2 regions of the Paenibacillus sp. FSL H8-0315 genome follow, and region 2 is predicted to be linked to the other one. Evidence: a T-box and tRNA genes for the amino acid it is inferred to sense, from the RefSeq annotation. Region 2 holds a T-box; the other holds one or more tRNA genes.
What was found. A T-box is a leader RNA that pairs with one kind of tRNA and senses whether it is charged. The one in region 2 lies ahead of MHB56_RS08755 (arginine--tRNA ligase), so its partner is inferred to be a tRNA-Arg.

Region 1: it has a tRNA-Arg gene. The T-box ahead of MHB56_RS08755 (arginine--tRNA ligase) is inferred to sense a tRNA for this amino acid. The anticodon was not compared.

Annotation. Positions count from the first base shown of each region.
Region 1 is NZ_JBBOTA010000001.1:4,273,674-4,277,879, reverse strand. Features, by position in the region: gene MHB56_RS18610 (sporulation protein Cse60) at 1-42, opposite strand, end outside; gene MHB56_RS18605 (GreA/GreB family elongation factor) at 439-894, shown strand; gene MHB56_RS18600 (YdeI/OmpD-associated family protein) at 964-1,428, opposite strand; tRNA gene MHB56_RS18595 (tRNA-Gly) at 1,530-1,600, opposite strand; tRNA gene MHB56_RS18590 (tRNA-Pro) at 1,613-1,686, opposite strand; tRNA gene MHB56_RS18585 (tRNA-Arg) at 1,719-1,795, opposite strand; tRNA gene MHB56_RS18580 (tRNA-Gly) at 1,806-1,880, opposite strand; tRNA gene MHB56_RS18575 (tRNA-Leu) at 1,888-1,972, opposite strand; tRNA gene MHB56_RS18570 (tRNA-Lys) at 1,988-2,063, opposite strand; tRNA gene MHB56_RS18565 (tRNA-Gln) at 2,071-2,145, opposite strand; tRNA gene MHB56_RS18560 (tRNA-Asp) at 2,162-2,239, opposite strand; tRNA gene MHB56_RS18555 (tRNA-Met) at 2,265-2,341, opposite strand; tRNA gene MHB56_RS18550 (tRNA-Met) at 2,413-2,489, opposite strand; tRNA gene MHB56_RS18545 (tRNA-Val) at 2,504-2,579, opposite strand; tRNA gene MHB56_RS18540 (tRNA-Glu) at 2,586-2,657, opposite strand; tRNA gene MHB56_RS18535 (tRNA-Ser) at 2,673-2,765, opposite strand; tRNA gene MHB56_RS18530 (tRNA-Asn) at 2,771-2,846, opposite strand; tRNA gene MHB56_RS18525 (tRNA-Ile) at 2,850-2,926, opposite strand; rRNA gene rrf (5S ribosomal RNA) at 2,984-3,100, opposite strand; rRNA gene MHB56_RS18515 (23S ribosomal RNA) at 3,246-4,206, opposite strand, start outside.
Region 2 is NZ_JBBOTA010000001.1:2,016,696-2,020,901, reverse strand. Features, by position in the region: gene MHB56_RS08755 (arginine--tRNA ligase) at 1-1,208, opposite strand, end outside; T-box leader at 1,249-1,467, opposite strand; gene MHB56_RS08750 (hypothetical protein) at 1,717-2,076, shown strand; gene MHB56_RS08745 (beta strand repeat-containing protein) at 2,122-4,206, shown strand, end outside.

The DNA.
Region 1 (4,206 bases), 2.3 Mb from region 2:
ATAAGAATTGTCAGCATCTACAAACTCTTTAACTTGAATCATCCTGATCTCCTCCTTTAATAAATTAAGTAGTTATTTTATAGTTCTGGAATCTATATGTGAACTCAACGAAATGTACATGGCGTATCACTCCCCAGGTAACAATTAATGTAAAAATATCTTCAAAATACAGTATAGGCATTTCGCAGTTTTCTACGAAATGCCTATGCATCAGCCTATCATAGCACCCAAGTATGTAATAGTCAAAGGTTTTCATTACAATATTTAGAAGGTTTTAATTCCCCTTTTAAAATGGATTGGATTTACAAATAGAAGCTGGTATACTGATCAGAAGGTCTCCATTGGGGGACCTCTATTTGTATAGGAGGGATTTTAAGATGGCAACACACCATAACAGGTTTACAAGGAATGTGCTACTTAGAGGGGGTGAAATCTACTATGAACCATAGTCTTATCTATGAAGGCTCACGGACACAGCTGCTTCAGCAGCTTATCTATTTTGATGAGGAAAAAATCGCATTTCTAAATCAGTACTTTCCGGTACGGAGCAAAGATAGAAGCAACGCTGAAACGCTGTTATCCCGTTATTGCTCCGAGCTGGAACAATTACTAACTGAGTTCAATGGTGAAGATTTAAATTCACAGGTCTTTATCGGAAGTCAGCTGCAGCTTCGTTACTTGGACGATAATACTACAGATATCTATACCATCGTATTTCCTAACCAAGCAGAACCTAACAATAACAAGATTTCTATGTTGTCACCTATAGGCATGCAGCTGCTGCTGGCTGAGCTCGGCAGTACTTGTCAGCTAGCGATTCCTTCAGGTCAACTAGAGGTGAAGATCGAAAGCATTAAGTTCGTGAATAATGGTGAAGTAGGCGTTCTTATATAAGGACGATCCCTTATATACCCGCTACAGCAGCGTCCCTTTCCAGATATTAAGGAGGAGGACGCTGTTCTATTATTTAAGCCTCAAACCTTCTTCCAGCTTATTAACTGACTTCTGGATCCTTGCTGCTCTGGTTTCCGGTCTTTTCGCCCCTTCGATCCAGCTCACATATTCCTTCCGATAGGAATAAGCCAAGCTGTTATAATACACCTCTGCCTGCTCATTGCTGCTTAGTGCGTCCAGAAAATCTTCTGGAGCTTCTATCTCTCGCAATTGATGATCTTGTTCCATTGTCACCCGTACTATATCTCCAGGTTGAGCATGGGCTAAGTCTCGCAGTTCTTTTTTCACGACCATAAAATGTTTCCCATTACCATGCGGCATGAGTGTTCCTTTATAGGGAATGTCATTCAGGCTTCCTTTAACTTGTATCCTTGATTTAGTTTCATATATTTGTTCAGCGTCAAAAGGAACCGTAAGATATGTCCAACTCCCATTCGTATCTGGTCTGACTAACCTTGCTTCAAATTCAAACATTGGCCCCTCCTCAAATAAAATCTCTAGTTCCTATTGTATCCATACGTGCTTAACTATACAAAAAAACACCCGCCTAATACCGGCAGGTGTTTCTCTTTATAAGCGGGTGATGGGAATCGAACCCACGCTATCAGCTTGGAAGGCTGAAGTTCTACCATTGAACTACACCCGCAAAGGTATAAAATCGGGATGACACGATTTGAACATGCGACCCCCTGGTCCCAAACCAGGTGCTCTACCAAGCTGAGCTACATCCCGTTAACAATACTATAACTGCTTAGTAATAAAAATGGCGCGCCCTGAGAGATTCGAACTCCCGGCCTTTTGATTCGTAGTCAAACGCTCTATCCAGCTGAGCTAAGGGCGCAAAATCTATATGGAGCGGACGACGGGAATCGAACCCGCGACCCTCGCCTTGGCAAGGCGATGCTCTACCGCTGAGCCACGTCCGCAAAAACATGGTGCGCGTGAAGGGACTCGAACCCCCACGTCGTGAAACGCCAGATCCTAAGTCTGGTGCGTCTGCCAATTCCGCCACACGCGCACACTTTAAAGAAAATGGTGAGCCATGAAGGACTCGAACCTTCGACACCCTGATTAAAAGTCAGGTGCTCTACCAACTGAGCTAATGGCTCTCATAAATGGCTGGGGATATAGGATTTGAACCTATGCATGACGGAGTCAAAGTCCGTTGCCTTACCGCTTGGCTAATCCCCAATAATAATTAACTAAATGGCGGAACCGACGGGATTCGAACCCGCGATCTCCTGCGTGACAGGCAGGCATGTTAGGCCAACTACACCACGGTTCCATAGACATAATGCATAAGTGTAAATTGGTTGCGGGGGCAGGATTTGAACCTGCGGCCTTCGGGTTATGAGCCCGACGAGCTACCGGGCTGCTCCACCCCGCGTCATTAATTAGTATATACTATTCATTTTCACCATACCAGCTTATCCCTAAACATAATGTATAAGAGTAAATTGGTTGCGGGGGCAGGACTTGAACCTGCGACCTTCGGGTTATGAGCCCGACGAGCTACCGGGCTGCTCCACCCCGCGTCAGTGAAAAAAAATGGTGGAGGCTGAGGGGATCGAACCCCCGACCCTCTGCTTGTAAGGCAGATGCTCTCCCAGCTGAGCTAAGCCTCCATGATATGACCCGTATGGGATTCGAACCCATGTTACCTCCGTGAAAGGGAGGTGTCTTAACCCCTTGACCAACGGGCCATGCTAATAATTTTATGGCGGAGAGAGAGGGATTCGAACCCTCGAGACGCTTGTGGCGCCTACACGATTTCCAATCGTGCTCCTTCGGCCAAACTCGGACACCTCTCCATAAATGGCTCCCCGAACAGGACTCGAACCTGTGACAACTCGATTAACAGTCGAGTGCTCTACCAACTGAGCTATCAGGGAATATGGTGGGCCTTAGTGGACTCGAACCACCGACCTCACCCTTATCAGGGGTGCGCTCTAACCAGCTGAGCTAAAGGCCCTTCTAAGACATATTAATATTAAGGGCAAAAAAAATACCACGGGTAATGTGGTTGTCCGCTTGGCGGCGTCCTACTCTCCCAGGACCCTTCGGTCCAAGTACCATCGGCGCTGGAGGGCTTAACGGTCGTGTTCGGGATGGGTACGTGTGGAACCCCTCCGCTATCGCCACCAAACGGGCATTTACAGCGTAAATGCTCAGGCTTAATCGCCTGAAAACTGAATCCGAATTGAATTTGCGTCGCCCGTCATCTCTTCGGGGCCCCCGGAAAGTATTCGGAATTAGCTTCGCAGCCTTTTCTTCACTTTTTGGGGTATTTTTAGGATAAGCCCTCGACCGATTAGTATTGGTCAGCTCCATGCATTGCTGCACTTCCACCTCCAACCTATCTACCTCGTCGTCTTCAAGGGGTCTTACTAATTGGGAAATCTCATCTTGAGGGGGGCTTCACGCTTAGATGCTTTCAGCGCTTATCCCGTCCGTACGTAGCTACCCAGCCATGCTCCTGGCGGAACAACTGGTGCACCAGCGGTACGTCCATCCCGGTCCTCTCGTACTAAGGACAGCTCCTCTCAAATTTCCTGCGCCCACGACAGATAGGGACCGAACTGTCTCACGACGTTCTGAACCCAGCTCGCGTACCGCTTTAATGGGCGAACAGCCCAACCCTTGGGACCTACTTCAGCCCCAGGATGCGATGAGCCGACATCGAGGTGCCAAACCTCCCCGTCGATGTGGACTCTTGGGGGAGATAAGCCTGTTATCCCCAGGGTAGCTTTTATCCGTTGAGCGATGGCCCTTCCATGCGGTACCACCGGATCACTAAGTCCGACTTTCGTCCCTGCTCGACTTGTAGGTCTCGCAGTCAAGCTCCCTTATGCCTTTGCACTCTGCGAATGATTTCCAACCATTCTGAGGGAACCTTGGAACGCCTCCGTTACTCTTTAGGAGGCGACCGCCCCAGTCAAACTGCCCGCCTGACACGGTCCCCGTACCCGGTAAGGGCACTAGGTTAGAACCTAGATACGATCAGGGTGGTATCCCAACGGCGCCTCCACCGAAGCTTGCGCTCCGATTTCTACGGCTCCCACCTATCCTGTACAGATCGTACCCAAATTCAATATCAAGCTGCAGTAAAGCTCCATGGGGTCTTTCCGTCTTGTCGCGGGTAACCTGCATCTTCACAGGTATTAAAATTTCACCGGATCTCTCGTTGAGACAGCGCCCAAGTCGTTACGCCATTCGTGCGGGTCAGAATTTACCTGACAAGGAATTTCGCTA
Region 2 (4,206 bases):
ACATGATGGAGTTTGTCTGCTTGCTCGTTATAACCTAGTGCCCCTAAGGCTTGCTTAACCATCTGTTGTGGATATTCCTGTCTGTAATCGATCACATTGATGACTCTGTCCGCCTGCCCATAAGATTCTTGGGTTCCAGTTAATCCAGTTGTCCATAAACCGGAGGAGAATTCGCTATAGGAGAAATCTTTGGTCAAAAGACCAAATTTCCAGAGATGATAGGCAATATCTTTGGCTGTATACGTTAAAATCCCATTCGAACGCACCAGCACCTTATCGAGCTGATGCTCCTCTGAATCCGCTCCAATGTTAGCCTCTGTTCCTTGCTTCAGCACCCAGCAGCCTGCGAGTTTACCTTCAGTCTCTTGTACAAAAACGGCTGTCTGCTTCAGTAGCTCAGCTGCGGCTGCCCAAAATCCCTCTTTTAAAATACTGCTCTCCCATACCAGCAAATCATAATAAATTCCAAAATGTTTCATTTCCTCTACATGCTCTCTAACGATGCGTTCAGCTACAAGGTTGCCCAGCCAGGCTTCGTTACCGCCCCCTTGTTCAAGGGAGTGCAGTATATCTGTGCGCTTATGTGTCATCTCAGGGTTCAGCGCATATTCTTTGTTCACTTTGGCATAAAGATCCCAGCAAAAATCACCGAAACGTTGGTGTTCCCCTTCTAAAGATATATTTAATAATCCAACAACTGTATCCGCCAGCTGATTGCCGAGATCATCAATGTAGTTATGGACCTCTACGTTATACCCAGTTCTTTTCATAATTCTGACTAGAGTATCGCCGATACAGGCGTTTCTTAGATGACCTACGTGGGCGGCTTTGTTGGGGTTGATAGAAGTGTGCTCGATGATGACTTTTTCCCCAGTGCTGGCAGGCAGTTCAAAGGAATGTTCAGCCCAGCTTTGCCAATTCATATACAAATTGATAAATCCGGGAGCAGCGACTTCAACTTTTTGTAAAAGACCGGCGAAGCGCCCTTGGAATTGAAGCTCTGCTTTCACTAATTCTGCTATGACCATTGGGGATTTACGTAGAGTTTTGGCTAGCTGCATAGCGATATTGCATGAATAATCACCATGTTCTAGATTTGCTGGCTGTTCGATCAGAATGGCAATGTCCTCTGGATAGTCAGCTCCTAAGGTATTGAATACACGTTGTACACTGTGCTCGATTCCGTCTTTGATGATTTGATTTAACATGGTATACCCTCCTTTGAAAATACAAAAAAGCCCTCGTCTCAAAAGAGACGAGGGCTTTAGCGCTCGCGGTACCACTCTCGTTGCTGAACAAGTTGTTCAGCCACCTTACGGGATAACGGCCTTCAGCCGGGACTTCCTACTAAGGTTCAGAAGTCCATCTCACGGGTGCGCTTCATTAAAGGGATCTGTACCGGCTTACACTCTCCCGGCTCGCTGAGGACTAGATCTCGTTAACTACTCTCCCGCTCATCGATGCTTAATTAATTTTTACCAGTATACCTAATATTTCATAAAAAGCAATAGTGGTTAGCTTCTTAACAATCTTGGTTGCTCTTTGTTGTTAGATTATCAGTTTAGTAGATTATAAATTTGAAAAAAGAAGGCTGTCTTGTTATAGGACTAGCTGTTCCTTTACACAACAGTCCACACGCTAACTCAAGCCAAGGAATATTACTATACGGAGCCACTAATCTTTCAAATTGTAGTGGAAGGGAGGAGTGAATAAAACATGGCTATTTTTTCTACTGGACCTATAGATAACAGCCCGATCCTAGGGGTCAGACCGTCGCAACTGGTAACCGTAAAAGTAGTTAATCGGGATTCTCTTAATCCTTATAATCTAGTTATTCAAGGTTTCCTTCTTAACGGATCAAGAACGATGTATGTGAATGAAACAGTAAATCTAGCACCTAATCAAGTTTTAACTAAGAACTATTTTGCCGATTTGGACGCATTTGAATTTGTGTTTACAACAGTAGAAGCAGTTGAAGCAGAGGTTGGGATTTCAGTCTGGGGAAAACAGAACTCGGGGGCATTGGTAGATCCTCATCGCATAGTTGCGTGGGAGAAGCAGGCAGTATTAATTTAATAATTATTTTTGTGACACAGTTAACGTTAAAGGAGTGATGAGAAATTGAGTTATTTATCTACCGGACCGATAGACAATAGTATGGTAGGGGGTGTAAGACCTACTCAGCATGTTACTGTCAAAATTGATAACCGAAGTGACATTGATTCATCAATGGCTCTTGTTCAAGGATACTATATGGATGGGACAAGAACTTTATATGTCAGCGAGCTGATAAATGTAGCACCTAATGAAGTTATAACACGTGATTATTATGGCGATTTTGATGCGTTTGAATTTATTTTTACAACTACAAGTCTGGTAGATGATCCGATTCAAATCTCAGTATGGGGAAAAAATAGCGTTGGCCAGATTGTGACTGCCCATCGACTTGTACATGCAGAATTGCTTGGTGTAACGCAAGGGATAACTGGTGCGACCGGTGCGACTGGTGCAACGGGAGCGACCGGAGCCGATGGAGCAACGGGTGCTACCGGAGCAGGAGAGACTGGAGCGACAGGTGCAACAGGGGCAGATGGAGTGACTGGGGCGACTGGTGCAACGGGAGCAGACGGAGCAACTGGAGCGACCGGAGCAGGAGAGACTGGGGCAACAGGTGCAGATGGAGTAACTGGTGCAACCGGGGCGACGGGAGCGGATGGAGCAACGGGTGCAACAGGAGCGACCGGAGCAGGAGAGACTGGGGCAACAGGAGCCGATGGAGCTACAGGTGCAACAGGAGCCGATGGAGCAACGGGTGCAACAGGAGCGACCGGAGCAGGAGAGACTGGAGCTACAGGAGCAGACGGAGTAACTGGGGCGACTGGTGCAACGGGAGCTGACGGAGCAACGGGTGCAACAGGAGCGACCGGAGCAGGAGAGACTGGGGCAACAGGAGCCGATGGAGCAACTGGCGCGACTGGTGCAACGGGAGCGGATGGAGCAACAGGAGCAACGGGAGCGACCGGAGCAGGAGAGACTGGGGCGACAGGTGCAGATGGAGTAACTGGTGCAACCGGGGCGACGGGAGCGGATGGAGCAACTGGAGCGACTGGAGCAGGAGAGACTGGGGCAACAGGTGCCGATGGAGCTACAGGTGCAACTGGTGCAACAGGAGCAGATGGAGCTACAGGTGCAACGGGAGCAACTGGAGCGGATGGAGCAACGGGTGCTACCGGAGCAGATGGAGTGACTGGTGCGACTGGTGCAACGGGAGCTGACGGAGCAACGGGTGCTACCGGAGCGACCGGAGCAGGAGAGACAGGGGCGACCGGAGCAGATGGAGTGACTGGTGCGACTGGTGCAACGGGGGCCGATGGAGCAACGGGTGCCACAGGAGCGACAGGAGCCGATGGAGAGACTGGTGCGACTGGTGCGACAGGAGCAGACGGAGTAACTGGGGCGACTGGTGCAACCGGAGCGGATGGAGCAACTGGAGCAACTGGAGCGACCGGAGCAACCGGAGCGACAGGAGTAGCTGGAGCAACCGGAGCAACCGGAGCAACCGGAGCAACGGGAGTAGCTGGAGCAACCGGAGCAACGGGAGAAGCTGGAGCAACCGGAGCAACGGGTGAAGCTGGAGCGACTGGAGCAACGGGAGTAGCTGGGGCAACCGGAGCAACGGGTGAAGCTGGAGCGACTGGAGCAACGGGAGTAGCTGGGGCAACCGGAGCAACGGGTGAAGCTGGAGCGACTGGAGCAACGGGAGTAGCTGGAGCAACGGGAGTAGCTGGAGCAACCGGAGCAACGGGTGAAGCTGGAGCAACCGGAGCAACGGGTGAAGCTGGAGCGACTGGAGCAACGGGAGTAGCTGGGGCAACCGGAGCAACGGGAGTAGCTGGGGCAACCGGAGCAACGGGAGTAGCTGGGGCAACCGGAGCAACGGGTGAAGCTGGAGCGACTGGAGCAACGGGAGTAGCTGGGGCAACCGGAGCAACGGGAGCAACAGGAGTAGCTGGTGTAACCGGAGCAACGGGTGAAGCTGGAGTGACCGGAGCGACTGGAGTAGCAGGAGCAACGGGGGCAACAGGAGTAGCTGGTGTAACCGGAGCAACGGGTGAAACAGGAGTGACCGGAGCAACAGGAGTAGCTGGAGCAACGGGAGCAACGGGAGTGACCGGAGTGACTGGAGTAGCTGGTGTAACCGGAGCA